Regions from separate parts of the Streptomyces sp. NPDC001381 genome, predicted to be linked through region 2. Evidence: riboswitches for the same ligand, from Rfam matches in the RefSeq annotation. Region 2 holds a riboswitch; each other region holds the start of a gene.
What was found. Region 2 has a riboswitch for cyclic di-AMP ahead of ACFY2L_RS17800 (transglycosylase SLT domain-containing protein). Riboswitches for the same ligand answer to the same signal wherever they lie in the genome.
Positions count from the first base shown of each region.

Region 1: linked by a shared signal. The riboswitch ahead of ACFY2L_RS34460 (M23 family metallopeptidase) and the one ahead of ACFY2L_RS17800 (transglycosylase SLT domain-containing protein) in region 2 are both predicted to bind cyclic di-AMP.
Region 3: linked by a shared signal. The riboswitch ahead of ACFY2L_RS23475 (C40 family peptidase) and the one ahead of ACFY2L_RS17800 (transglycosylase SLT domain-containing protein) in region 2 are both predicted to bind cyclic di-AMP.
Region 4: linked by a shared signal. The riboswitch ahead of ACFY2L_RS35805 (transglycosylase family protein) and the one ahead of ACFY2L_RS17800 (transglycosylase SLT domain-containing protein) in region 2 are both predicted to bind cyclic di-AMP.

Region 1 is NZ_JBIAWO010000012.1:121,612-128,719, reverse strand. It holds gene ACFY2L_RS34475 (GNAT family N-acetyltransferase) at 1-274, opposite strand, end outside; gene ACFY2L_RS34470 (HPr family phosphocarrier protein) at 453-734, shown strand; gene ACFY2L_RS34465 (GntR family transcriptional regulator) at 951-1,646, opposite strand; gene ACFY2L_RS34460 (M23 family metallopeptidase) at 1,835-2,578, opposite strand; cyclic di-AMP (ydaO/yuaA leader) riboswitch at 2,593-2,754, opposite strand; gene ACFY2L_RS34455 (M16 family metallopeptidase) at 2,979-4,367, opposite strand; gene ACFY2L_RS34450 (M16 family metallopeptidase) at 4,364-5,713, opposite strand; gene ACFY2L_RS34445 (DNA topoisomerase (ATP-hydrolyzing) subunit A) at 6,043-7,108, shown strand, end outside.
Region 2 is NZ_JBIAWO010000003.1:914,109-921,216, forward strand. It holds gene ACFY2L_RS17790 (outer membrane lipoprotein carrier protein LolA) at 1-355, opposite strand, end outside; gene ACFY2L_RS17795 (polyprenyl synthetase family protein) at 578-1,588, opposite strand; cyclic di-AMP (ydaO/yuaA leader) riboswitch at 1,989-2,215, shown strand; gene ACFY2L_RS17800 (transglycosylase SLT domain-containing protein) at 2,219-2,680, shown strand; gene ACFY2L_RS17805 (HAD family hydrolase) at 2,697-3,521, opposite strand; gene ACFY2L_RS17810 (GNAT family N-acetyltransferase) at 3,879-4,943, shown strand; gene ACFY2L_RS17815 (glycosyltransferase) at 5,042-6,316, shown strand; gene ACFY2L_RS17820 (hypothetical protein) at 6,274-6,702, opposite strand; gene ACFY2L_RS17825 (polysaccharide deacetylase family protein) at 6,709-7,108, shown strand, end outside.
Region 3 is NZ_JBIAWO010000005.1:157,126-164,233, reverse strand. It holds gene ACFY2L_RS23485 (ATP-dependent Clp protease proteolytic subunit) at 1-250, shown strand, start outside; gene ACFY2L_RS23480 (hypothetical protein) at 258-563, shown strand; cyclic di-AMP (ydaO/yuaA leader) riboswitch at 982-1,123, shown strand; gene ACFY2L_RS23475 (C40 family peptidase) at 1,127-1,600, shown strand; gene ACFY2L_RS23470 (ATP-binding protein) at 1,645-2,124, opposite strand; gene ACFY2L_RS23465 (helix-turn-helix domain-containing protein) at 2,336-3,196, shown strand; gene ACFY2L_RS23460 (DUF397 domain-containing protein) at 3,206-3,439, shown strand; gene ACFY2L_RS23455 (8-amino-7-oxononanoate synthase) at 3,514-4,641, opposite strand; gene bioB (biotin synthase BioB) at 4,790-6,016, shown strand; gene ACFY2L_RS23445 (adenosylmethionine--8-amino-7-oxononanoate transaminase) at 6,009-7,108, shown strand, end outside.
Region 4 is NZ_JBIAWO010000014.1:75,692-82,799, forward strand. It holds gene ACFY2L_RS35785 (SurA N-terminal domain-containing protein) at 1-42, shown strand, start outside; gene ACFY2L_RS35790 (nucleoside triphosphate pyrophosphohydrolase) at 174-1,172, shown strand; gene ACFY2L_RS35795 (cytochrome P450) at 1,241-2,524, shown strand; gene ACFY2L_RS35800 (transglycosylase family protein) at 2,745-3,740, shown strand; cyclic di-AMP (ydaO/yuaA leader) riboswitch at 3,946-4,115, shown strand; gene ACFY2L_RS35805 (transglycosylase family protein) at 4,120-4,824, shown strand; gene eno (phosphopyruvate hydratase) at 5,179-6,468, shown strand; gene ACFY2L_RS35815 (septum formation initiator family protein) at 6,608-7,084, shown strand.

The DNA.
Region 1 (7,108 bases), on a different contig from region 2:
TTGCGATGAACTCGCCGCCGACCGTGGCCGCGAGTCCCACCCTGTCCACAAAGTCGTGGTGCGTGAAGCGGTGGACGTCCTTGGCGGACAGTCGCGGGTAGGGCGCGAAGAAGCGGTAGTACTTCGACTCGTCCGACACCTGCTCGTAGAAGCTGACCAGGCGCTCGGCGTCATCGACGGTGATGGGGCGGATGCGCGCGGTGCCGCCGTCGCGCAGCACCACGTCGGCCTCCCAGTGGGCGGGGTACTCGTGCCGGTCCGAGGCGCTCTGCATGGGGCCCAGAGTACGGCTCGCGTCCGACAACGGCGCGAGGCAGTCTGTGGGAGGACGGTCGCCGGATCGAGGCCGCGATCCGGCGACCGCCCGAGGGACGGCCGTTCGACCCGTTCCTCCCACGCTTCACGTGTGGAACACTGGTCTAGACAACCTGAACACCGAAGGGCAGCAACACATGGCTGAGCGCCGCGTCAACGTCGGCTGGGCCGAGGGCCTCCACGCCCGCCCCGCCTCCATCTTCGTCCGAGCCGCCACGGCCGCAGGCGTCCCGGTGACGATCGCCAAGGCTGACGGCAACCCCGTCAACGCGGCCTCCATGCTGGCCGTCCTCGGCCTCGGCGCCCAGGGGGGCGAGGAGATCGTCCTCGCCTCCGACGCCGAGGGTGCGGACGCCGCCCTCGACCGGCTGGCGAAGCTGGTCGCCGAGGGTCTCGAGGAACTCCCCGAGACCGTCTGAGTCACGCGCGAAGCCGCGTCACCCTCTCGGGTGGCGCGGCTTCGCCGTTTCTCGCACGGATTTTCGCGGCACCCCTGTGGAATTACCGGCGGCATAACCGGAAACCCGCCCCCGGGCACACGAAGAGCGCGCCACCGAGAATTCCGGGCGCGCACGGAAAAGGGCAGCGGAAATACCTCTCCGCCGAATATCCCTTCTTTGTATACGGCCCCCGTGTTAATGCCGCAGCCCCGTCATGTTTACGGGAGGTTGCGAAGTCCTCACACGGTCCGCGCGGTCCGCTCCGCCGGAGAAACGCAGCCGGTGCGCCGCCGTCGCCCGCTCGGTGTGCAGGGCCGTGACCGTCCGCGCGCGCTCCTGGTCGCCGCGCGCCACCGCGTCCACGATGGCGCCGTGTTCGGCCCAGGACTCCGCGGGGTTGGCCGGCGCCTCCACGGCGTACATCCAGGCGATCTTGTGGCGCAGCTGGGTGAGCATCGACGTCAGGGCCTGGCTTCCGGAGGCCTGGGCGAGCGTCTCGTGGAACCAGCCGCCCAGGGAGCGCAGATCCTCGCTGTTGCCCCTCCTGGCCCGCTCCTGGCCCAGCCGGACCAGACCGCGCAGCACCTTCAGATGGGCCTCGGTGCGGCGCTGGGCGGCCCGCGCGGCGCCGAGCGGCTCCAGGAGCATGCGCATCTCCAGCAGGTCGGCCGCCTCCTGCTCGGTCGGCTCCGCGACGCACGCGCCCGCGTGCCGCCGGGTGACGACGAACCCCTCGGCCTCCAGGGTGCGCAGTGCCTCCCGGACGGGGACGCGGGAAACTCCGTAGCGGCGGGCGAGGAGTTCCTCGGTGAGGCGGCTGCCACGCTCGTAGACACCCGCGACGATGTCGTCCCGGATGGCCGTGCACACCGAGTGCGCCGGAATACGCATGACCGACCTCCGCCTTAATCCCCGTGAAACGTCGACGATTGACGTGTGTTCCGTGACTCTATTGCAATGAGCCGGAATTTCCGATGGCGGACCGGAATCCAGGGATATTTTTTGGACAGCGGGGGGTCGTAAACGGCGAAAGCCCCGGCCGCGCGGGCCGGGGCTGGACGGTCTGTCGCCGTGTGTCGTCAGACGTTCACGCCGTGCTTGCGGAGGTAGGCGACCGGGTCGATGTCCGAGCCGTACTCCGCCGTGGTGCGGGCCTCGAAGTGCAGATGCGGGCCGGTGACGTTGCCGGTCGCGCCGGACAGGCCGATCTGCTGCCCGGGGGTGACCTGCTGCCCCACGGAGACCCCGATGGAGGACAGGTGACCGTACTGGGTGTAGGTGCCGTCGTTCATCTTGATGACGACCTGGTTGCCGTACGCCCCGCCCCAGCCCGCCTCGACGACGGTGCCCAGGCCGACCGCGTGCACGGGCGTGCCGCTGGCGGCGTGGAAGTCGATGCCGGTGTGGCTGCCGGAGGACCACAGCGAACTGCCGGCCTGGTAGCCGGTGGAGACGTAGGAACCGGTGATCGGCAGCACGAAGGCGTTCAGGCGCTTGCGCTCGGCCTCGCGGGCGGCGCGCACACGTGCCTCGCGCTCCTCCGCGGCCTTCTTGGCGGCGGCCACGCGTGCGGCCTCCTCGAAGGCGGCCTTCTTCTGGACGGCGACCTGGTCGTCGATCTGTTCGGCGACGGACTCGCCGGCGGTGACGACGGGGATCAGTCCCGTCTCCTCGGGCGTGGGCTCGGCGGCGAAGGCCGGGGCGGAGGCGACGGTGGCCATGACACCGGTGGTGGTGAGCGCCGCGACGCTCGCCGCGCGCGCGGTGGTGCGCTGCATCCGGCTGGGGCGACGGTGCTTGCCGGTGGCGCAGGTGAACGCCATGAAGTCGAGCGGTCCTTTCCTTCCTTCTCGCCTACCGGGTTAGCTGACGGGTTCGGAGCAGGAAGGTCTCCTACGGGCCCCCTCGCGTTCGCGCGGGCGTCCGATTCACCCCAGGGACTTCATGGGTCCCCGGCTCCCCTGGCTCGCGCCGTACGGGGACTCGGCGATGACTGTCCGGTGCCGCGGGTGCGGCGCACTGCCTGACGAACAGCCCGCATGAAGCTATGCGGCGCCGCTTTCAATCCTCAAACGGATCAGGGTTTTTGTAGCGCATCCCACAGTGCAGACAGGCAACCTCTGCCTCAATTCGGACATCTTGCGGCCCTGGCGGCCGTCGCCGTCCGCCAGGGCCCGTACGCGCGTGTGCCGTTGGCCTCGGCGGCCGCGGGCCCGGTCGTCCCTACTCCGCCGGGACGACCTTCACCTCGCCGATGCCGAGCGCCTCGACGGCCTCCTTGATCTGGGCGGCGTCACCGACGAGGACGGTCACCAGACGGTCCACCGGGAAGGCGCTCACGGCCGCGGCGGTGGCCTCGACCGTGCCGGTCGCGGCGAGCTGCTGGTACAGCGTGGCCTGGTAGTCGTCCGGCAGATGCTGCTCCACCTGGTCGGCCAGGGTGCTCGCGACGGCCGCGGCGGTCTCGTACTTCAGCGGCGCCACGCCCACCAGGTTCTGCACGGCGACATCGCGCTCGGCGTCCGTCAGACCCTCGGCGGCGAGGGTGCGCAGCACCTTCCACAGATCGTCCAGGGCGGGACCGGTGTTCGGCGTGTCGACGGAGCCGCTGATGGCCAGCATCGCGGCGCCCGAACCGTCCGGCGCGGACCGGAGCACCTGCCCGAAGGCGCGCACCCCGTACGTGTAGCCCTTCTCCTCGCGCAGGACGCGGTCCAGGCGGGAGGTGAGGGTGCCGCCGAGGCAGTACGTGCCGAGCACCTGCGCGGGCCACACGCGCGCGTGCCGGTCGGCGCCGATACGGCCGATGAGCAGCTGCGTCTGGACGGCGCCGGGGCGGTCCACGATGACCACACGGCCGGTGTCGTCGGCGGTCACCGGCGGGACGGGCCGCGGCTGGGCCGAGGAGCCCGTCCAGGCGCCCAGGGTGTCGCCGAGGAGCGCGGCCAGGTCGACGCCCGTCAGGTCGCCGACGACCACCGCGGTGGCCGTGGCCGGCCGGACGTGCCTCTCGTAGAAGGCCCGTACGGCAGCGGAGTCGATCTTCTCGACGGTGTCCGCGGTGCCCTGGCGGGGGCGCGACATGCGCGCGCTCGCCGGGAAGAGCTCCTTGGAGAGCTCCTTGGCGGCACGGCGGGAGGGATTGGCCAGCTCGTGCGGGATCTCGTCCAGACGGTTGCGGACGAGGCGCTCGACCTCGCTGTCGGCGAACGCGGGCGCGCGCAGGGCGTCGGCGATCAGGCCGAGCGCCTTGGGCAGGCGGGAGGCGGGCACCTCCAGGCTGAGGCGGACACCGGGGTGGTCGGCGTGCGCGTCGAGGGTGGCTCCGCAGCGCTCCAGCTCGGCGGCGAACTCCTCCGCCGAGTGCTTGTCGGTGCCCTCGGAGAAGGCGCGCGCCATGATCGTGGCGACGCCGTCCAGGCCGGCCGGTTCGGCGTCCAGGGGCGCGTCGAGGAGGACCTCGACGGCGACGACCTGCTGGCCGGGGCGGTGGCAGTGCAGAACGGTCAGGCCGTTGTCCAGCGTCGCGCGCTCGGGTGCGGGGAACGCCCACGGCTTGGCCTCGCCCGCCCTGGGCTGGGGGTGGAAGTCCATCGTGGCGAGCTCGGTCACTGGGCCGCCTCCTCGTTCTCGTCCTGGTCGGCGGGGGCTTCGGGGGCGGTCGGCTCGTAGACGAGCACCGCGCGGTTGTCGGGGCGCAGGCGGGCCTTGGCGACCTCCCGCACCTCCTCGGGCGTCACGTCCAGCACGCGCTGGACGGCGGTGAGCGCGAGCTGCGGGTCGCCGAACAGGACGGCGAACCGGCACAGTTCGTCGGCACGGCCGGCGACGGTGCCGAGCCGGTCGAGCCACTCCCGCTCCAACTGCGCCTGAGCGCGCTCCATTTCCTCGGCGGTCGGGCCCTCCTCGGCGAACCGGGCGAGCTCCTCGTCGATGGCCGCCTCGATGACGGGCACCTCGACGTCCCCGGACGTCTTCACGTCCAGCCAGCCCAGGGAGGGCGCCCCGGCGAGCCGCAGCAGCCCGAAGCCGGCCGCGACGGCCGTACGGTCGCGGCGCACCAGCCGGTTGTAGAGGCGGGAGGACTCGCCGCCGCCGAGGACGGTGAGCGCCAGGTCGACCGCGTCGCACGCGCGCGTGCCGTCGTTCGGCAGGCGGTAGGCGGCCATCAGGGCGCGGGCCGGGACCTCCTCCTCGACGACCTCGCGCAGCTGCTCGCCGATGACCTCGGGCAGGGAGCCGTCGCGCGGCTCGGGCTTGCCGTCGTGGCCGGGGATGGAACCGAAGTACTTCTCGATCCAGGCGAGCGTCTGCTCGGGGTCGATGTCGCCGACGACCGACAGGACGGCGTTGTTGGGCGCGTAGTACGTGCGGAAGAACGCGCGCGCGTCCTCCAGGGTCGCCGCGTCCAGGTCGGCCATCGAACCGATCGGCGTGTGGTGGTAGGGGTGGCCCTCCGGGTAGGCGAGGGCGGTGAGCTTCTCGAAGGCGGTGCCGTACGGAACGTTGTCGTAGCGCTGGCGGCGCTCGTTCTTCACCACGTCGCGCTGGTTCTCCATGGACTCGTCGTCCAGGGCGGCCAGCAGGGAGCCCATGCGGTCGGCCTCCAGCCAGAGGGCGAGCTCCAGCTGGTGGGCCGGCATGGTCTCGAAGTAGTTGGTGCGCTCGAAGCTGGTGGTGCCGTTGAGGGAGCCTCCGGCGCCCTGGACCAGCTCGAAGTGGCCGTTGCCCTTGACCTGGGCGGAGCCCTGGAACATGAGGTGCTCGAAAAGGTGAGCCAGGCCGGTACGGCCCTTGACTTCGTGGCGCGAGCCGACGTCGTACCAGAGGCACACCGCCGCGACGGGGGTCAGGTGGTCCTCGGAGAGCACCACGCGCAGGCCGTTGGCCAGGCGGTGCTCGGTCGCTGTCAGGCCCCCGGAGCCTGCCTGGGCTGTGGCCGTGTGACCCATGGGCATGTACGTCCTTCCGATCGCGGACGCGGTCGTGGAAACCGCGCGTTTCCTGCCGGTCCTGTCACTGTATGCAAGCGTGCGGTCGGTCGGCGAAGTTCCCGGAGGCCGTACGCCGAGAGCGAGAAACCGGGAGCGGGGACGCGGGCGGTGATGGCGTACCCTGCGGGCAATCATGGGAGGCGGCCCCCCGCACCGGGCCGGCAGCCCTCACGGACCGCCTGCCCTCCGGGCCCGGCGGTCGAAACCGGGTCCTGAGCCCGGCCTGTCAGTGCCACGGTCCACAATGGTCCGCGTCAGATACCGTCCCACGCTTGAGCAAGGAGCCGGCAGCGATGGCCCGCCGCAGCACGAAGACCCCGCCGCCCGACGACTCGTACGAGGAGCGGATCCTCGACATCGACGTCGTCGACGAGATGCAGGGCTCCTTCCTCGAGTACGCGTACTCGGTCATCTACTCCCGAGCCCTGCCCGACGCCCGCGACGGTCTCAAGCCGGTGCACCGCCGCATCGTCTACCAGATGAACGAGATGGGGCTGCGCCCCGACCGCGGCTATGTGAAGTGCGCGCGCGTGGTCGGCGAGGTCATGGGCAAGCTGCACCCGCACGGCGACGCGTCGATCTACGACGCCCTGGTGCGCATGGCGCAGCCCTTCTCCATGCGCGTGCCGCTGGTCGACGGCCACGGCAACTTCGGTTCGCTGGGCAACGACGACCCGCCGGCCGCCATGCGGTACACCGAGTGCCGGCAGGCCGCGGCGACGAGCCTGATGACGGAGTCGATCGACGAGGACACCGTCGACTTCGCGCCGAACTACGACGGCCAGGAGCGGGAGCCGGTGGCGCTGCCCGCCGCCTTCCCGAACCTGCTGGTCAACGGCGCGTCCGGGATCGCCGTCGGTATGGCCACGAACATGCCGCCGCACAACCTCGGCGAGGTCATCGCGGCCGCCCGCCACCTGATCCGCCACCCGAACGCGGATCTGGAAGCCCTGATGAAGTACGTCCCGGGCCCCGACCTGCCCACCGGCGGCCGGATCGTCGGCCTCTCCGGCATCCGGGACGCGTACGAGTCGGGCCGCGGCACGTTCAAGATCCGTGCCACGGTCTCGGTGGAGACGGTGACGGCCCGCCGCAAGGGCCTGGTCGTCACCGAACTGCCGTTCACGGTCGGTCCCGAGAAGGTCATCGCCAAGATCAAGGATCTGGTGGGCTCGAAGAAGATCCAGGGCATCGCCGACGTCAAGGACCTCACCGACCGTGAGCACGGCCTGCGCCTGGTCATCGAGATCAAGAACGGCTTCGTACCGGAGGCGGTCCTGGAGCAGCTGTACAAGCTGACGCCGATGGAGGAGTCCTTCGGCATCAACAACGTGGCGCTGGTGGACGGCCAGCCGCTCA
Region 2 (7,108 bases):
CGGTGAGCTTGACCGAGGGGTCGGCGGACGACCCGTCACCGCCGCCCGCGGCCCCGGAGAGCAGTCCGCTCTCCAGCCCGCCGAGGTCGGGCAGGCCCAGGTCGGTGCTGATCTTCACGGTGCCGGACAGCTGCTGCACGTCCGAAGCCGCGATCTTGTCGAGGAGCTGCTGTGCGGTGATCTTCGGCAGGTCCGGGTCGCCGGAGTCGGCGAGCGCCGGGACCAGGCCGATCGTCGCCGCGGCGACGCCGATCACGGTGACCGGGACGACGTACCGCACGGCCTTGCGCCGCCCGACGCGCAGGTCGTCCGTCTCCCCGGCGGTCGTGCTGTCGTCGGTTGCGTTCGGTGCCATGTGTGCCTTACCTCCGTCGTCGGCGGCGGCTGGTCATCTCACGTTGAACGTCCCACCCCGTGCCGCCATTCTCACCCGAATCGGTGAGGAGTGGTGTTTTCCGTGATGTCCATCTGACCAAATACGGCGTGAGGAGGCGTCACCCCACGGACTCAACTCCGTGTACACCTGCGGTATGACACGGAGCGACGACGGAGTCCTCCGACCCGTAGGGGTCGGGGGTCAGCCGGCCCGGTGGACCACCGCGTCGCACAGGCCCATGAGCGCCGCCTTCGCGTCGCACTCCACGAGCGGCGCCAGCGCGGCCCGCGCCTCCTCGGCGTAGCGCACCGTGTCGCGGCGGGCCTGTTCCAGCGCCGGGTGGGCGCGCAGCGCGGCGACCGCCTCGGCGAGCTTCGCGTCGTCGCTCAGGTCGGAGTCGAGCAGCTCGCACAGCGCGACGTCCTCGGGCAGGGCCTGCTGGGCCGCGCGCTCGCGCAGCCGCAGCACCGGAAGCGTGGGGACGCCCTCGCGCAGGTCCGTGCCCGGCGTCTTGCCCGACTCGTGGGAGTCGGAGGCGATGTCGAGGACGTCGTCGGCGAGCTGGAAGGCGACGCCGAGCCGCTCCCCGTACTGGGTCAGCACGTCCACGACGGTCTCGTCGGCGCCCGACATCATCGCGCCGAAGCGGCAGGAGACCGCCACCAGGGAGCCGGTCTTGCCGCCGAGGACGTCGAGGTAGTGCTCGACCGGGTCACGGCCGTCGACCGGGCCGGCCGTCTCCAGGATCTGGCCGGTGACCAGCCGCTCGAACGCCTCCGCCTGCACCCGCACCGCCTCCGGGCCGAGGTCGGCCAGGATGTGCGAGGCGCGCGCGAAGAGGAAGTCGCCGGTGAGGACGGCGAGCGAGTTGCCCCAGCGGGCGTTCGCGCTGGGCACCCCGCGCCGCACGGCGGCCTCGTCCATGACGTCGTCGTGGTAGAGGGTGGCCAGATGGGTGAGCTCCACCACGACGGCCGAGGGGACGATACCCGGCGCGTAGGGGTCGCCGAAGCGCGCCGCGAGCATCACGAGCAGCGGCCGGAACCGCTTCCCGCCGGCCCGCAGCAGGTGCTGGGCGGCCTCGGTGATGAACGGCACCTCACTCTTGGTGGCCTCGAGCAAGCCTTCCTCGACAGCCGCCAGTCCGGCCTGGACATCGGCTTCCAGAGCCTGGTCCCGCACGCTCAGCCCAAACGGCTCGACGACGGTCACGAGGGGTCTCCTGTCTGCTGGTGTCTACTGGCGACTACGCGGTTTGTCGATAGGTCTCTGCGCTCACTCAAGTCAGCGTATCCGGTCATGTTTCGATCACCGCGAGCCCCCACGGTTACAGCCTGGCCGTATAAGGGTCCCCCCTCGGCATCGGCCCCTTAATAACCCGTTGAGGCTATTGCCCGATTAGCCCCTCTTGTGGACGCCGGTGAGTTGGCTCACTCCCCCGGGGAACAGGTTCCCCTCCGCCGCATTCCGATTCCTCTTCCCGCTCAACCGAGTTGACGTTTGCAGCCACAAAGGATCAAGCACCTCATAGACCGCAGACCAAGGTCAATAGGGCCGAACTGTGAATCCGCCACTTGTTCCGGACATGTGCTCTCGCATACGTTCCCGGCCTGTCGGGCGGACGCCGAATCCTGCCACCGCCCCGGCACCCACCGAGAACACCAGGGCAGGAGCGGGGGAACCAGGTAAGTCGCCGCACCGGGCGGACCCGGACATGCCTATGGGCATGTTCAGGACATACCGGGACGGCTCGGGGTGAAGCCGAGTCCGCGAGGACCCGGCCGGGCAGCTCCCGCCCGAACCCGACAGCTCACCTCGCAGGCGACGGAGAGGAACTTCGCCATGCCCGCTCAGCCCCGCCGCCTCGCCCGCAAGCTCGCCGTCGCCGCCACCGGCGTCACCGTGCTCGCCCTCCCGCTCTTCGGCGCGACCACCGCCTCCGCGGCGACCCCGACCGTGGCCACCGCCACCAGCCTCGGCTACGCCAACAACCTCGACGGCTGGATCCGCGCGTCGCTCCAGGTCATGGCGCAGCACGGGATCCCGGGCACCTACAACGGCATCTACCGCAACGTGCTGCGCGAGTCCTCGGGCAACCCGTCCGCCATCAACCTGTGGGACTCCAACGCGGCCGCCGGCACCCCGTCCAAGGGCCTGCTGCAGATCATCGACCCGACCTTCAACGCGTACCACGTGTCCGGCACCTCCTGGGACCCGTACGACCCGGTCGCGAACATCACCGCCTCCTGCAACTACGCGGCCGCGCGGTACGGCTCGATCGACAACGTGTTCGGCGCGTACTGAGCCGGGCCCACCGGGCCTAGGCCCAGAGACGTTCGAGGACGACGGCGACGCCGTCGTCCTCGTTCGACGTCGTCACCTCGTCGGCCACCGCCTTGAGCTCCGGGTGGGCGTTGGCCATCGCGACACCCCGGGCGGCCCAGTCGAACATCGGGATGTCGTTGGGCATGTCCCCGAAGGCCAGGGTGTCCTCGGGCCGCAGACCCAGGTGGTCCGCGGCCAGGGCCAGCCCGGTCGCCTTGGTGACCCCGCACGGCTGCAGCTCCACCGTCCCCGGCCCCGACATGGTGACGGTGGCGAGCGAGCCGGCCACCGCCCGGGCCGTCGCCGCCAACTCGTCGTCGGACAGGGTGGGGTGGCGCAGCAGCACCTTGCTGATCGGCTCGCACCACAGGTCGCGGCGCCGCTCCACGCGCAGGGCGGGCAGGGTCGGGTGCGGCATCCGGTAGCCCGGCTCGATGAGCGTCAGCCCGTCGACGCCGTCCTGGTCCACGGCCGCGTACACCGGCCCGACCTCGGCCTCGATCTTCTCCAGGGCGGTCTCGGCGAGTTCCCGGTCCAGGGTGACCGACCACAGCAGGCGGTCCGCGGCGGCGTCGTACAGCTGCGCGCCCTGTCCGCACACCGCGAGCCCTCTGCTGTGCAGGCGGTCGAGCAACGGGCTCACACGGGGCGCGGGGCGGCCGGTCACCACCAGGTGGCGCGCGCCGGCGGCCGCCACCCGCGCGAGCGCGTCGAGCGACCGGTCGGAGAAGGTGTCGTCGCCGCGCAGCAGCGTTCCGTCCAGGTCCGTGGCGATGAGGGAATACGCGATGCGCTCGGCATATGCGGTGGGTGCGGCCATGATCAGAGAATACGGATCCCGCACCCGCCGGACTCGACGTGAACCGGACCAGGACGGAGTCCGGCCCTCTTGTGTCAACTCCCCTTCTTTTGTTGACCGATCGCTGTTGATGACCGGGATGGTGGGGATCGGAGCGGCGGGAAACGACGGGAAAGGGCCGGGAGCGGCCGGAAACTGCGGGAAACGACGGGAAACGGGTTTCCGCCGTATCGCCGGGTAGCGACCGGTTGAGGGCCTCTGCACCGGTTGGCAACAACATGCTCCGCTCCCTACCGCGCGCCCGGTCTGGGACGGTACCGTCCATGTGTCCAGGGGGGACTTGATCGGGGGGTCAGGTTGAGCAGTGGGCGTATCCGTGTGCTGAGGCCGGCTGATCTCGGCGAGGGGGAGCGGGAGCGGTGGCGCGCACTGCGCGCCGCGTCGACAGCGCCGCGCAACCCGTTCATGGAACCGGAGTTCACCGACGCCGTGGGCCGCGTGCGGCCACACGCACGGGTGGCGGTGGTGTACGAGGGGCGCGAGCCGGTCGGCTTCCTGCCCCATGAGCGGGGCCGGCTCGGCCGGGGCCAGGCCCTCGCGTACGGCGTCTCGGACGCGCAGGGTGCCGTACTGGCCCCGGGCCTCGGGCTGAACGCCGACGAACTGATGCGGGCCGCTTCCCTGTCCAGCTTCGCCTTCGACAACCTGGAGGCGGAACAGGGGCTGCTCCTGCCGCACGCGGCCGCGGAGTACACGTCCTACGTGATCGACGTGGAGAAGGGCTACGAGACGTACGAGTCCGTCCTGCGGGCCCAGTCGCCGAAGTTCCTGAAGACCACCCTCGCCAAGGAGCGCAGGCTCGGCCGCCAGGTCGGCGCGCTGCGGTTCGTGTTCGACGAACGCGACCCGGCCGCGCTGCGCACCCTCATGGCCTGGAAGTCGGCGCAGTACCGCAGGACCGGCCGCCGGGACCGGTTCGCACAGGACTGGATCACCCGGCTCGTGCACATCCTGCACGAGACGCGCGCGCCGGAGTGCTCCGGCACGCTGTCCGTCCTCTACGCCGGCGGCAGGCCGGTCGCCGCCCACTTCGGGCTGCGCTCGGCGACCGTCCTGGCCTGCTGGTTCCCGTCGTACGAGACGGCCTTCTCGAAGTACTCGCCGGGTCTCGTGCTGCATCTGCGGATGGCCGAGGCGGCCGCCGCCGAGGGGATCGGCCTGCTCGACCTGGGGCGGGGCGCGGCCGAGTACAAGGACTCGCTGAGGACCGGGGAGCTTCCCGTGTACGAGGGAGCGTGGACGCGTCCGGGGGTGGGCGCCGCGCTCCACTGGCTCAGCCGTGAGCCGTCCCGTCGCGCGCACCACTTCGTGCGCGGCCGGCCGAGGCTCGCCGCGCTGGCCGCACGGGCCCTGAAGAGCGCGGGCAGGCTGCGCCGTTCCTGACGACGGCTTCCGTGGCCCGACGGCCTTGACGGCTCCGACGGCTCCGACGGCTCCGACGGCTCCGACGGCCGTGACACAGGGGGAACAAGGGGGGGGTCATGTTCCGTGCGACACGTGCACAGCAGGAGATCCAGGGGTTCCTCGGCATCAGACCGGTGCAGGTCGCCGAGCTGGAGCTGGAGGACGGCGGTGGGGTGAGACCCGGTCCGGGCAGCCCGCCCGTCACGCACGGCGAGGTGTTCGTGCTGGTGCGCAGGGGCGGCCGGCCGGTGGGGACGCTGCTCGGCCACGTGCCGGAGGGCGCCGACCCGAGGACGGTCCTCGCCGGGGCGGCCGCCCGACTGGCGGCGGCGCCCGCTCCCGCGGTCCGCGGTTCGGCCGTGGTGCCGGCCACCGTCGTCGTCGCCACCCGCGAGCGCCCCGAGCAGCTCGCCCGCGCCCTCGACTCCCTCCTCGCCCAGGACCACCCGGACTTCGAGATCGTCGTCGTCGACAACGCGCCCGTGACGGACGCGACCCGGGACCTGGTGACGCGCAAGTACGGCGAGCGCGTGCGGTACCTGACCGAGCCGGTGCCCGGTCTCGCCGTCGCGCACAACAAGGGCGTCGAGGCCGCGCGGGGCGGGGTGGTCGCCTTCACCGACGACGACGTCGTGACCGACCCGCGCTGGCTCACCGAACTCACCGCGCCCTTCGCCGCCGACCCGGGCCTCGGCTGCGTCACCGGCCTGATCCTTCCGGCCCGGCTGCGCACGCCGGCCCAGGTCCTCCTGGAGAGCCACGGCGGCTTCGCGAAAGGCTTCGCGCCGCGCACGTACGACCCCGCCGAACCGCCCGCCGACGAGCCGCTGTTCCCGTTCACCGCGGGCCGCTTCGGCTCCGGCGCCAGCATGGCCTTCCGTACGGACGTCCTGCGCGCGGTCGGCGGCTTCGACCCGGCGACCGGCGCGGGCACGCCCGCCCGGGGCGGCGACGACCTCTACGGGTTCGTGCGCGTCCTCGCCCAGGGCCACCGGCTGCACTACACCCCGTACGCCCTGGTCTGGCACCACCACCGGGAGACCTGGCGCGACCTGGAGACCCAGGCGTACGGCTACGGCGCCGGCCTCACCGCCTGCCTCACCGCCCTCCTGGTCAACCGTCCCGGCCTGCTCCCGGCGTTCCTGGCCCGGCTGCCCCGGGGGCTGGCGTACGCGCGGACCCTGACCGCGAGCCGGGAGGCCGGGCCGGCGGCGGACGGCGCGCCCGGCGCCCACGACGACCGCACGCACGCCTGGCCCGCCCGGCTGTCCCGTCTCCAGCGCCGGGGCATGCTGTACGGCCCACTCGGCTATCTACGGGCCCGACGCGCACTGCGGGGGGTCACACGATGACGGCGGGGGCGCAGAGAGACGAGAAGACGCACGGCGCCGCCGGCGCCGGCGGCGGCACCAGGGGCGAGGGGATCGATGACGGCCATCGGAGCGGCGGAGCCGGCGGCGGCAGCCGGGGCGGCGAGGTCGGCGGTGGATGCCCGGGCGGCGGGGTCGATGGCGGCCACCGGAGCGGCGGAGCCGGCGGCGGCAGCAGCCGGAGCGGCGGAGCCGACGGTGGCCCGGGCGGCGGAGCTGACGGTGGCCCCGGCGGGAGCCTCGGTGGCGGCAGCCGGAACGGCGAGGCCGGCGGGGGCCGGCGGAGCGGTGGGGCTGGTGGTGGCCTCGGTGGGGGTGGCCGGGGTGGTGGAGGGGGGCTCGGCGGGATCCCGGTGTTCCTGTATCACGCCGTGATGGAGGAGCCGCCGGAGTGGATCGCCGAGTTCACCGTCAGCCCGAAGCAGTTCGGCGCGCACCTGGACGCCGTCGTCGGCAGCGGCCGTACGCCCGTCACGATCAGCGCGCTCGCCGACCACCTCGCCGGGCGGGCGCCACTGCCGCCCCGGCCGGTGCTGCTCACGTTCGACGACGGGTTCGCCGACCTGCCCGGTCCGACGGCCGAGGCGCTGGCCGGGCGGGGACTGCCCGCCACCGCCTACCTGACCACCGGCGCCCTCACGGCGGGCGGGCGCAGTCTGCTGCCGCCCGCGCCGATGATGACGCTGGCGCAGGCGGCACGGCTGGAGCAGTACGGCATGGAGGTCGGCAGTCACACCGTCACCCATGCCCAGCTGGACACCCTCGGGCCCCGGG
Region 3 (7,108 bases), on a different contig from region 2:
GCAGCCGGCACTGCCCGGGCCGGTGGAGGGGCAGACCTCCGATCTGGCGATCCAGGCGGAGGAACTGGCCCGCACCCGGGACCTGCTGGAGGAGATGCTCGTTCGGCACACCGGACGCACCCCCGAACGGGTGACCGAGGACATCGAACGGGACCTGATCCTGACCGCGGCTCAGGCGGTGGAGTACGGCCTGGTGGACGGGGTCGTCCCGAGCCGCAGGGGCGCGGCCGGCGCGCCGGGCGCGAGGTGAGCGCCCGATGGTCCCCGAGCTGCCGCCGCTGCCCGCGCTGACCCGCGCCGAGGCCGAACTGATCGACCGTTACCTGGACGTGGTGGACCTGCTCGGGCGGATCAATCCCGCCCGCCACGGCGACACGTACCGCGGCCTGCGGGCCGCCCAGGCGCTGGTGGCGAGGGCGGCGGAGCTGCGTGACGCGCTGGCGCTGATGCACCAGCGGGGCGAGAGCGAGCTGTCCGCGCCGACCCTCGCGCGGGCGCTGCGCGTCCTGGACGGGGAGCGCCGTACGGCGCGTGTCACGGTGCCTCCGCTCTCCGACAGTTGACCCACGGCCGTCCGGCCCGGCACGGCCGCGTCACGAGCGCGACGTCCGGACCGGACCCGAAACGCACCAGACGGATTACCCCCGTTCGGCGGAGCGGTGGCTCCCCTCGCGAGCGCGCGCGAGTTGCCGAAAGCGCCGTTTTCCGGAGCCGTACAAGGGGTAGCGCCGCAGGTCGGAGGGCTTATGGCGCTCTTGACACCTGAGCGTCCATCAGGGTGTCCACCCGAACGGGTGAGTGGTGAGTAACCCCACAAATCCACGGTTCCATTGGGATTTTTGGTCAACGGTGAGTCAAGATCCCTGTCTGACGACAAGTCCCCGCCACAAGCGGCGGGGCGGTCCGGGCGGACGCCGAGTCCTGCCGCTGCCCGGATTGACCGGTCGACAGAAGTGCATCGGCAGGAGTGGAGGACCCAAGCACGACGGGTCGCCGGCACGTCGTCTCCGTGGAGGAGACGCCGGACCGAGCAACCCTTGGGGTGAAGCCGCGCGAGCGGCCGGGCACCTTTGTCAGCCCGAATCCGACAGGTCATCCTTCACAGGCGGTTGACGAAGGGTTGCGCATGACTGCGCTCAATCGTGTCCCGTCGCTCATGGCCCGGGCCGGTACGGCCTCTGCCTTCGCCATCGCCGCCGTCGGTGGCTCGATCGTGATCCCCGGTGTCGCCTCCGACGCGGCGGCTGCCACACCGGCGACCAAGGCACTGCAGGTCGCGGCGTCCAAGAAGGGCTCTCCGTACAAGTACGGGGCGACCGGGCCGAAGAGGTTCGACTGCTCGGGTCTCACGCTGTACTCGTTCAAGAAGGCGGGCAAGACGCTGCCGCGTACGGCGGCGCAGCAGTACAACAAGACCCGCCACATCTCGGCCGGCAACCGCAAGGCCGGCGACCTGGTGTTCTTCCACTCGGGGTCGAACGTGTACCACGTCGGCATCTACGCCGGTAAGGGCAAGATCTGGCACTCGCCCAAGACGGGAGACGTGGTGAAGCTGCAGAAGATCTGGACCAAGAGCGTCTGGTACGGCCGGGTCCGCTGACCCTCGTCGTCCTTCCGGGGCGGTGACGGTGTCCTGGCGCGCCGTCACCGCCCCGGGAGCTCCCCCGCCGGCGGGCTCGCCACGGCTTCCACGGCCGGCTCCGCCGGGACGGTCCAGGGCAGCTCCACCGCGACCGTCTTGCCGCCCTCGCGCGTGGGGCGGACTCTGAGCTTGCCGCCGCACTCGGCGGTCAGCCAGCGAATGATCACCAGACCTCGGCCGTTGTCCTGCTGGACGGCGGCCGGCAGTCGTTTGGGGAAGCGCGGGTGGCTGTCGGTCACGCCGATCCACAGGCGCTCGTCACGGTCGAGGACGAGGGCCACCGTGAAGGTGGGTGACAGCCCGAAGGTGTGCTGTACGGCGTTGGTGGCGAGTTCGGAGACGATCAGCCGGATGGTGTCGGCCGCCTCGGTGTCCGCCGGCAGACCCCACTCGCCGAGGGTGCCGGCCACGAAGCCGCGGGCGGCGGAGACCGAGGCGGGATCGCTCGGCAGAGTGACGGATGCTTCCAGATGGTCTGCCATGGCGACCTCGTCCCTTTCCCATGGGACCGGAGTCCGACACGCTGCGGATGGTTCGAGTACGGTCCCGGACCGGTGCTTCTTCGCCAGACTGCCATTACCGCGCCGGTCCCGGTGGCGATCCACCAAGATATGCATATATCTGTCGCCCGATGCGGTGAACTCTGCCACGGTCGAACAATTTGGACGGCCCGTCAGGAATATGGAGGAGCCCATGCAGCACGGCCCCGCGGTGCGCCGCCGGAAGCTGGGCGCCGAGCTGCGCAGTCTGCGCGCCCGGGCGGGGCTCACGAGCGGTGAGGCGGCCCGGCTCGTCGGCTGGCACCAGTCCAAGGTGAGCCGTATAGAGACCGGCACCAGTGGTACGAAACCGGCCGATGTGCGGTTGCTTCTCGACGCCTACGGAGTGGCCGACCCGCACCTGCGGTCGCTGATGCTGGCATTGGCCGGCTCGGAGGAGAGCGGCGGCCGGGAGCACTGGTGGCACGCCTACCGCGGGGTGCTGCCGGCCGCCTACCGGGACTTCATCAGCCTGGAGTCGCAGGCCGGCGCGATGCGCACCCTGGAGACGACCGTTGTCCCGGGGCTGCTCCAGACGCCCGAGTACGCGCGCGCGGTGACCCGGGCGGCGGTGGAGGGGGCGGACGAGGAGCAGCTCGACACGCTGGTGGAGGTGCGGATCGCCCGTCAGGACGTGCTGCGCAGGGAGCCGCCGCTCCTGCTGAGCGCGGTGCTGGACGAGGCGGTGCTGCGGCGGGAGGTGGGCGGCCCGGAGGTCATGGCCCGTCAGCTCGGACGGCTGAGGGAGGCGGCGCGGCTGCCCCACGTACGGCTGCAGGTATTGCCGTTCTCGGCCGGTGCCCATATCGGGGTAACCGGGCCTTTCGTTATCTTCTCATTTCCGAGCGGTTCTGATCTGGATGTGGTTGTTCTCGACCACTTGACGAGTAGCCTCTATCTCGAACGGAAAGAAGACCTCGAGGCCTACACCGAGGCCTTCAACGCCCTTCGGGCCCATGCCCTTTCGCCCGAGGAATCACTGGACTACATCGCCGCGACAGCTGACGGCGCGTAGGGAGGCACCATGTCAGCACTGCCTCGGAACGTACCTCGCAGCACCGATCCCCACGCTCTCCCGCAGGTGCGGTGGCTGCGCAGCAGCTACAGCACGGGAGCCAACAACTGCGTGGAGACGGCCCGGCCGGCCTCCGGGCCCTGGGCCGGACTGCTGGCCGTACGCGACTCCAAGGACCCGTCCGGGCCCGCCCTGCTCTTCTCCCCCGAGAGCTGGTCGGGTTTCACGGCCGCGTTCCGCTGATCACCGCGTCGGTCACCGACGCACGATCCCCGCCATCCGCCGACAGGGGCGGCTCACGGCCGTGTCACGCCGACTCATGGTCGTGTCTCCCCGATGACCCGTACAGCGCGTTCCAGCTCGGCCCCGGAGAGGTCCGCACGGGCGGTCAGCCTGAGGCGCGAGATGCCGTCGGGCACGGAGGGAGGACGGAAGCAGCCCACGGCCAGGCCTGCCGACCGGCAGTCCGCCGCCCACCGCACGGCCCCCTCCGGGGACGGCGCCCGCACGGAGACGACCGCGGCGTCCGGACGTACCGCCTCCAGGCCCGCGGCCGTCAGCCGGGAGTGCAGCTCGGCAGCCACCGCACGCGCGCGTACCGCCCGCTGCGGTTCCCGGCGCAGCAGCCTCAGCGCCGCCAGCGCCGCGCCCGCCGCCGCCGGGGCCAGCCCGGTGTCGAAGATGAACGTCCGGGCGGCGTTGACCAGATGCTCGATCACCCGCGCCGGCCCCAGCACGGCACCGCCCTGACTGCCGAGGGACTTCGACAGCGTCACCGTGACGACGACGTCCTCGGCACCGGCGAGACCCGCCGCGTACGGGGCGCCCTGCCCGCCGTTCCCGAGCACGCCGAGGCCGTGCGCGTCGTCCACCACCAGCCCGGCGCCGTACTCCCGGCAGGCGGCCGCCAGACCGGCCAGCGGGGCGGCGTCGCCGTCGACCGAGAAGACCGTGTCGGAGACGGCCACCGCGGGGCCGTCGTGGGTGCCGAGGGCCTTGCGCACGGCGTCCGGGTCGGCGTGCGGGACGACCTGGGTGGTGCCCCGGGCCAGCCGGCAGCCGTCGATGAGCGAGGCGTGGTTGCCCGCGTCGGAGACGATCAGGGAGCCGTGCGGGGCCAGCGCGGTGACCGCGGCCAGATTGGCGGCGTACCCGGAGGAGAAGACGAGGGCCGCCTCCGCCCCGCAGAAGTCGGCCAGCTCCCGCTCCAGCTCGGTGTGCAGCTCGGTGGTGCCGGTGACCAGCCGGGAGCCGGTCGCGCCGCCGCCCCAGGCCCGTGCGGCCGCCGCGGCGCCCTCCCGGACCTCGGGGTGGCGGGACAGGCCCAGGTAGTCGTTGCTCGCGAGGTCGAGCAGCGCGGAGTCGGCCGGGCGGGGCCGCAGCGTCCGTACGAGTCCGGCCCGGCGGCGCAGTTCCGCCTGTTCGTCGATCCAGCCGAACGCCATGGGTCCTCCGGGGCTTTTGTAGGTAGCGGACAGACACTAGCGGCATGAACCGCTACCCACGGTGTGGCAATACCCACACGTCGAACCGGGTGTGTTGTGTGATCCCTACCTTGGCCCGAGGCGGGTCGGTAGGACAGGATCGGCTCTCATGGACCTGCTGAACACGCTGGTGGACAAGGGGCTTCGGCGCGAGCTGCCGACCCGCGAGGAAGCGCTGGCCGTCCTCGCCACTTCCGACGACGACGTGCTGGACGTGGTGGCCGCGGCCGGAAAGGTGCGCCGGCACTGGTTCGGGCGACGGGTGAAACTGAACTACCTCGTCAACCTCAAGTCGGGGCTGTGCCCCGAGGACTGTTCGTACTGCTCCCAGCGACTCGGCTCCGAGGCCGGGATCCTGAAGTACACCTGGCTGAAGCCGGACGAGGCGTCCAGGGCCGCGGCGGCCGGGCTCGCGGGCGGGGCCAAGCGGGTCTGCCTGGTGGCGTCCGGGCGCGGCCCGACGGACCGGGACGTGGACCGGGTCTCGGACACGATCAAGGCCATCAAGGAGCAGAACGAGGGCGTCGAGGTGTGCGCCTGCCTGGGGCTGCTCTCCGACGGCCAGGCCGAACGGCTGCGCGAGGCGGGCGCGGACGCCTACAACCACAACCTCAACACGTCCGAGTCGACGTACGGGGACATCACGACCACCCACACGTACGCCGACCGGGTGGACACGGTCCAGAAGGCGCACGCGGCCGGGCTGTCGGCCTGCTCGGGCCTGATCGCGGGCATGGGCGAGACGGACGAGGACCTGGTGGACGTGGTCTTCTCGCTGCGCGAGCTGGACCCGGACTCGGTGCCGGTCAACTTCCTCATCCCGGTCGAGGGCACCCCGCTGGCCAAGGAGTGGAACCTCACCCCGCAGCGCTGTCTGCGCATCCTGGCGATGGTCCGGTTCGTCTGCCCCGACATCGAGGTGCGCATCGCGGGCGGCCGCGAGGTCCATCTGCGCACCATGCAGCCGCTGGCCCTGCACCTGGCCAACTCCATCTTCCTCGGCGACTACCTCACGACCGAGGGGCAGGCCGGCAAGGCCGACCTGGAGATGATCGCGGACGCGGGCTTCGAGGTGGAGGGCGCGGGCGAGGTCACGCTGCCGGAGCACCGGCTGGCCGCGGGCGGTGGCGGCTGCGGCTCGCACGCCGAGGCCGGCTGCGGGTCGGGCTGCGGGTCCCCCGCGGACGGTGCCGCGGGCTGCGGGACGCACGAGGGGGCCGGGGTGTGCGGGACGGCGTCCGCCGCCGCTGCCGCGCTCGCGGGCAACGAGCCCCGTACGGACCTGGTCGCCGTACGCCGCCGTGGCGCCGGTACCGACCTCGCGCCCAATGCCTGAGCTGCCCGTCACCGAGCTGCTGGAGCTGGACCGACGGCACGTCTGGCATCCGTACGGTCCGATGCCCGGTCGGGTCGACCCGCTCGTCGTGGAGTCGGCGAGCGGGGTGCGGCTGCGTCTTGCGGACGGGTCGGGCGAGCTGGTCGACGGCATGTCGTCCTGGTGGTCGGCGATCCACGGCTACAACCACCCGGTGCTGAACGAGGCCGCGCGCGAGCAGCTGGGGCGGATGAGCCATGTGATGTTCGGCGGGCTGACGCACGAGCCCGCCGTACGGCTGGCGAAGCTCCTTGTCGACATGTCGCCCGACGGGCTGGAGCATGTCTTCCTCGCCGACTCCGGTTCGGTGTCGGTCGAGGTCGCGGTGAAGATGTGCCTGCAGTACTGGCGCTCGCTCGGCCGCCCCGCCAAGCGGCGCCTGCTGACCTGGCGCGGCGGCTATCACGGCGACACCTGGCAGCCGATGTCCGTGTGCGACCCCGAGGGCGGGATGCACGAGCTGTGGACCGGGGTGCTGCCCCGTCAGGTCTTCGTGGAACCGCCTCCCGTGGAGTACGAGGAGGAGTACGCCGAGGGGCTGCGCGCCGCGATCGGGCGGCACGCGGACGAACTGGCCGCGGTGATCGTGGAGCCGGTGGTGCAGGGCGCGGGCGGGATGCGGTTCCACTCCCCCGCGTATCTGCGGGTGCTGCGCGAGGCGTGCGACGCGCACGACGTACTGCTGGTGTTCGACGAGATCGCGACCGGGTTCGGGCGCACGGGCGCGCTGTTCGCGGCGGAGCACGCCGCGGTGACGCCGGACGTGATGTGCGTGGGCAAGGCGCTGACCGGCGGATACCTGACGCTGGCCGGGACGCTGTGCACCGCGCGGGTGGCCGACGGGATCTCGCGGGGCGAGGTGCCGGTGCTGGCCCACGGCCCGACGTTCATGGGCAACCCGCTGGCCGCCGCCGTCGCCTGCGCCTCGATCGAGCTGCTGCTCGGTCAGGACTGGCTCGCCGAGATCAAGCGGATCGAGGCGGGGCTGCGGGAGGGGCTGGCGCCGGCCGCCGGGCTCCCCGGTGTGCGGGACGTCCGTGTGCTCGGGGCCAT
Region 4 (7,108 bases), on a different contig from region 2:
GTACGGGAGGTCACGTCGGCGGGGACCCAGCAGACGACGTGACGACGTGACGTGACGACGCGGCGCCCGCGGTGAGCCCGGGCGCCCCGCCCGCGGTGTGACGGTATGACCGGTCACCCCGGCCTGTGGACAACCGATCGAGGCGGCCGCCGGGAGTGGGTTACGTTCGGGGTGTGAACGCAACGAGCGCGACGAGCGAGACTCCCGACGGCCCCTCCGACCCCGGCCGAGTCATCCTGCTCACCACCAGCCACCGGGTCGCCCCCGGCCTGCTGTCCTGGCCCGCCTGGCAGGCCCTGCGCACGGCGGACCGCGTCCTGTGCGCCGACGGCGCCCATCCGCAGCTGCCGTATCTGCGCGAGGCCGGCACAGCGGTGGACGAGACGTCGATATCCGCCGAGGACCTGGTCACCGCCTGCGCCGGCGGCCGCACGGTGGTGATCGTCGCGACCGGCGAGGGCGAACCGGCCCTGACGGACGGCCTCGCCCGCCTGGCCGGCTCGGGCAGGGTCCCGATGCCCGAGCTGGAACTGCTCCCCGCCTCCTACGACCTGCCCGGGGCCCGCCTCCTCGACCTGATCCAGGTGATGGACCGCATCCGGCGGGAGTGCCCCTGGTCCTCCCGGCAGACCCACAAGGGCCTCGCGAAGTACGGCATCGAGGAGGCCTACGAACTCGTCGAGGCCATCGAGGACGGCGACCGCGACGAACTCCGCGAGGAACTGGGCGACGTCCTGCTCCAGGTCGTCTTCCACGCCCGCATCGCCGAGGAGGACGAGGAGTCCCCCTTCTCCATCGACGACGTGGCGGCGACGATCGTCACCAAGCTCATCCACCGCCACCCCCATGTCTTCGGCGACGCCACGGCCACCACGCCCGAAGAGGTCAAGGAGCACTGGCTCCGCACGAAGGCGGTGGAGAAGCGCCGCGAGTCGGTCACCGACGGCATCCCCCTGCACCAGCCGGGGCTGGCGCTGGCCGCCAAGCTGGCGTCCCGTGTGCGCTCGGCGGGTCTGGAGGTACCGCTGCCCGCGGCGGAGGGCATCGGCTACGAACTGCTGGCACTGGCCGCCCGGGCCGAGTCGGAGGGCGTCGACCCGGAGGCGGCACTGCGGGCGGCGGCCCGGGCCTACCGGGACGCGATACGCGGCGCCGAGGGGGTGCGGGGATAGGACGGCGGGCTCGCGGTGAGGAGGGACCGGGGTCCGGTGCGCGGGGCGATCCCGGATACCGTCGATGCGTGACCGACCAGCCCCACCCCCCGACCCCCACCCCACCGGCCCCGGAACTCTTCACCTGGGAGTTCGCCACCGACCCCTACCCCGCCTACGCCTGGCTCCGCGAGCACGCCCCCGTGCACCGGACCCGGCTGCCCAGCGGTGTGGAGGCCTGGCTGGTCACCCGTTACCCCGACGCGAAGCAGGCCCTGGCCGACCAGCGGCTCTCCAAGAACCCCGCGCATCACGACGAGCCCGCGCACGCCAAGGGGAAGACCGGCATCCCCGGTGAGCGCAAGGCCGAGCTGATGACGCACCTGCTGAACATCGACCCGCCGGACCACACCCGGCTGCGGCGGCTGGTCAGCAAGGCGTTCACACCGCGCCGGGTCGCCGAGTTCGCGCCCCGTGTGCAGGAGCTGACCGACCAGCTCATCGACCGGTTCGCCGGGAAGGGCGAGGCCGACCTGATCCACGACTTCGCCTTCCCCCTGCCCATCTACGCCATCTGCGACCTCCTCGGCGTCCCCCGCGAGGACCAGGACGACTTCCGGGACTGGGCGGGCATGATGATCCGTCATGGCAAGGGCCCCCGGGGCGGTGTCGCGCGGTCGGTGAAGAAGATGCGCGGCTATCTGCTGGAGCTCATCCACCGCAAGCGCGCGGACCTCCCCGCGGAACCCGTCCCGGGCGAGGACCTCATCTCCGGCCTCATCCGCGCCTCCGACCACGGCGAGCACCTCACCGAGAACGAGGCCGCGGCCATGGCCTTCATCCTTCTCTTCGCCGGCTTCGAGACGACCGTCAACCTCATCGGCAACGGCACCTACGCCCTTCTCACCCACCCCGGCCAGCGGGACCGGCTCCAGCGGTCCCTGGCCCGGGGCGAACACGGGCTCCTGGAGACCGGCGTCGAGGAACTGCTCCGCTACGACGGCCCCGTCGAACTCGCCACCTGGCGTTTCGCCACCGAACCCCTCAGCCTCGGCGGGCAGGACATCGCCCCCGGCGACCCCGTCCTCGTCGTCCTCGCCGCCGCCGACCGCGACCCCGCCCGCTTCACCGACCCCGACACCCTCGACCTCTCCCGGCGCGACAACCAGCACCTCGGCTACGGCCACGGCATCCACTACTGCCTGGGCGCCCCCCTCGCCCGTCTCGAGGGCCAGACCGCCCTGGCCACCCTCCTCACCCGTCTCCCCGACCTCCGACTCGCCGCGGACCCGGCCGACTTGAGATGGCGTGGCGGGCTCATCATGCGCGGACTGCGCACCTTGCCCGTGGAGTTCACTCCGGTCCGTGACTGACCAGTGGCTGATCGACATCTGATCGTGAGTCAGCCGGATTGTGACCGTCTCGCGCGGCAAAGGTGACCGACCCTCAAGTCTGTGATCTTCACGTGATCTGCGCGGCATTAACTTGTGACAAGTGATCGTCTGCCGATACGTTCACTCGCTAGCGCGGCGAACCCGTGTGTGCTCACTCGCACGCCGCGCCGTTTGCCGCTGTCCAAAGAAAGGCCCCCGCATGCTCTCCGGGAACGGTCGTCACCGTCGCCCCCGTCAGGCCCCGGCCCTCCTCGTCGCGGCCGGAGTGACCGGCTCCGCCATCGCCATCCCGCTGTTCGCGGCCGGCGGCGCCAGCGCCGCAGAAGGAACGGTCTGGGACAAGGTGGCGCAGTGCGAGACCGGCGGTTCCTGGAGTGCCGACCGGGGCGACGGCGAGTACGGCGGTCTGGGCCTCAGCCAGGAGGACTGGGAGGCGTACGGCGGACTCGACTACGCCGCCAGCCCGGACCTCGCCAGCCGCAACCAGCAGATAGCCGTGGCCCAGCAGCTCCTCGCGGAGGAGGGCGTCGGCGCCTGGGGCACCTGTGCGCTGACGTCCGGGCTCACCAAGGAGAACGGCGCGGTCGGCGTGGACACCGGAGTCGCCGGCGGCGAGTCCGACTCGTCCGTGTCCTCCGGATTGTCCGACCTGTCCAAGGGGTCGGCCGATTCCGGAAAGTCCGGCGACTCCAATGGCGCGTCCGGTTCCGGTGACTCCGGCGAGAGTCCGTCCGACTCCTCCGGTGATGAGGCTGGTTCAGCCTCCGAGTCCCCTTCGTCCGCTTCGTCCTCCTCGGCGAACGACTCGGGCAAGTCCGACACTTCGGGCGCCGGTTCGGAGGGCTCACAGGATGCCGACAGCTCGCCCACGGCGACCCCGGAAGGGGACGACTCGGACAATACGGTGCAGGCGGAGGGTTCTTGGAGCCTCGTCGACACCGGCTCGCTCGGCTCCGGCCGCCATCGCGGCACCACCGCCGACGAGAGTGCCGCGGGCGGCACCAGGACCGCCTCCTCCGGCCGGCACGCGGCGTCCACCTATGTCGTCCAGGAGGGTGACTCGCTCATCACCATCGCCGACTCCCTTGGTGTCGACGGCGGATGGCGTGCTCTCTACGCCGAGAACAAGGACGTCATCGGCCCCGACCCGAGCGACATCACCCCCGGTCAGACGCTGGACACCGGGCTCGAATAGGGCTGGAACACCCAGAAAAACACCGGGAGTTCACGCCCCACTTCGCGTCGAATGTCCGCTTTGGCGAAAGTGTGGGATGAGTCTCAGAAGTCGTGATCGTCTTTGAAATTCCCCGGATCGCGTGTCTACGGTCATGACCGCTCGGCAACCCGAGCCCCGGTCGCCGCAACGCCGAATCCTGCCAGCGGCACCCCGGGAACAGTCGTCGCGTCAAGCGCCGTAGGCAGGAGCGGGGGACCCAAGGTAAGTGCCGGGTCCGGCGGTTGACCGCCGGAACCGGCTCGGGGTGAAGCCGCGCACCGTGAGGTGCGTGGCCGGGCAACTCAACCGGCCCGAACCCGACAGCTCACCTCGCAGGCGTCGGTGAGGGGATCGATCCATGCTGTTTTCCGGCAAGGGCAAGCACCGTCGTCCGAACAAGGCCACCCGCGTCGCCGCACTCGCCGGCGTCACCGGTGTCGCCATCGCCGCCCCGCTGATGGCGGCCGGCAACGCCTCCGCCGCCACCGCCTCCGAATGGGACGCGGTCGCCCAGTGCGAGTCCGGCGGCAACTGGTCCATCAACACCGGCAACGGCTACTACGGCGGCCTGCAGTTCTCGGCCTCCACCTGGGCCGCGTACGGCGGCACCGCCTACGCCGCGCGCGCCGACCTCGCCAGCAAGGAACAGCAGATCACCATCGCCGAGAAGGTCCTCGCGGGCCAGGGCAAGGGCGCCTGGCCGGTCTGCGGCACCGGTCTGTCCAACACCCCGTACTCGGGTGGCGGCTCCACCGGCTCCTCCTCGAGCGGCTCCGCCGGCTCCTCCTCCTCGGACAGCGGCACCACCACGCGCTCGACCGAGCAGCAGAGCGCCTCCCGCTCCGCCGAGCGCCCCGCCGCCTCCAAGACGGTCACCACTCCGACCGGCAAGAAGGTCAAGAAGGGCGACGGCGAGTACAAGGTCGTCAAGGGCGACACCCTCAGCACCATCGCCGAGAAGCACAAGGTCAAGGGCGGCTGGCAGAAGCTGTTCCAGCTGAACAAGGGCATCGTCGAGGACGCCGACCTCATCTACCCGGGCCAGCAGCTGCACCTGAAGTGACACCTGGCTCCCCGCCGGCCCACAGCATCCTCACAGCCGAGGCCCGCACACTGAAGGCCTCGTGAGGGTCACCCCCGTCCCCACGGGCTCCCCGCTCCGGTGCGTGTTCCCCCGTACGCACCGGGGCGGGGTTTTTTCTGCCCTCCGGCCGTTCTTCGCCGTCTGTTCGCCCGAGTTCCGCCCCAGGTCTTTGTTCCGGCCAGGAACAATGTGTACCGTCAGTCTGTCCACGGGACGGTCGGTCGGCTGCCGACGGCCCCGGGGCGGTTAGGCTCTAGTCGCAAGGCTCACCAAAGGCCGACATGGCCCGCGGGCCCCGCACAACCAGCGTCACATCCCAAGAAGGAGATGCTCGTGCCGTCCATCGACGTCGTCGTAGCCCGGGAAATCCTGGACTCCCGAGGCAACCCCACGGTCGAGGTCGAGGTCGGCCTCGACGACGGCAGCACGGGTCGTGCCGCCGTCCCCTCCGGCGCCTCCACCGGCGCCTTCGAGGCCATCGAGCTCCGCGACGGTGACCCGGGCCGCTACCAGGGCAAGGGTGTCGAGAAGGCCGTCCTCGCCGTCATCGAGCAGATCGGCCCGGAGCTGGTCGGCTACGACGCCACCGAGCAGCGCCTGATCGACCAGGCCATGTTCGACCTGGACGCCACCGACAACAAGGGCTCCCTCGGCGCCAACGCCATCCTCGGCGTCTCGCTCGCCGTCGCCCACGCCGCCTCCGAGGCCAGCGACCTCCCGCTCTTCCGCTACCTGGGCGGCCCCAACGCGCACCTGCTGCCGGTGCCGATGATGAACATCCTGAACGGCGGCTCGCACGCCGACTCCAACGTGGACATCCAGGAGTTCATGATCGCCCCGATCGGCGCGGAGTCCTTCTCCGAGGCCCTGCGCTGGGGCACCGAGGTCTACCACACCCTCAAGAAGGTCCTGAAGTCGAAGGGCCTGTCCACCGGCCTCGGCGACGAGGGCGGCTTCGCCCCGAACCTCGGCTCCAACCGCGAGGCCCTCGACCTCATCCTCGAGGCCATCAAGGAAGCCGGCTACACCCCCGGCGAGCAGATCGCCCTCGCGCTCGACGTCGCCGCCTCCGAGTTCTACAAGGACGGCTCCTACACCTTCGAGGGCAAGGACCGCTCCGCCGCCGAGATGACCGAGTACTACGCCGAGCTCGTCGCGGCGTACCCGCTCGTGTCCATCGAGGACCCGCTGTTCGAGGACGACTGGGAGGGCTGGAAGACCATCACCGACAAGCTCGGTGACAAGGTCCAGCTCGTCGGCGACGACCTGTTCGTCACCAACCCCGAGCGTCTGGCCCGCGGTATCGAGGAGGGCGCGGCCAACGCGCTGCTGGTGAAGGTGAACCAGATCGGTTCGCTCACCGAGACCCTGGACGCCGTCGAGCTGGCCCAGCGCAACGGCTTCAAGTGCATGATGTCGCACCGCTCCGGCGAGACCGAGGACGTCACCATCGCCGACCTGGCCGTCGCCACCAACTGCGGCCAGATCAAGACCGGCGCCCCGGCCCGCTCCGAGCGCGTCGCCAAGTACAACCAGCTGCTGCGCATCGAGGAGATCCTCGACGACGCGGCGGTGTACGCCGGCCGCAGCGCCTTCCCGCGCTTCCGCTCCGCGAACCAGTAGGCCCGGCAGGGGGCCGGTGAGGTCCCCCGGCCCGACCCGAGCCGGGTCGGCGCGAGCCAGTCGTACGTACGTCCCCGTACTCGGTCCCGTACCGTGTGCGGGGACGTACGCGTGTGTGGAAAGGGGAGGCGCAGAGCCGATGGCCGTGAAGGACCGGGACCGTTTCTCCACCGCGACCAGACTGCGGCTGCTCGGTGAGCAGACCGCGGCCCGGGTCTACCGCTCCCAGACCAGGCGCCAGGCCCGCCGCTCCCGCCTCACCGGCCGCGCCGCGCTCCTCGCGCTGGTCCTGTGCACCCTGATCGTGGCCCTGGCCTACCCGATGCGGCAGTACGTCTCCCAGCGCGCCGAGATCGCCGACCTGGAGCGGGAGCGGGAGCAGGCCCGCGAGCGGGTCGAGCAGCTGCGCGACCTCAAGGCGCGCTGGCAGGACGACGCGTACGCCGAGCAGCAGATCCGGGAGCGGCTGCACTATGTGATGCCGGGGGAGACCGGCTACATCGTGATCGACCCGGACGCGGCCACCAAGACCCGCGCCGACCACGGGGCGGCCGACCGCCCCTGGTACTCGAACGTGTGGGACGGCGTCGACAAGTCCGACGCCTCCGACCAGTGACACCGTGCAGGTAGAAAGACAGGT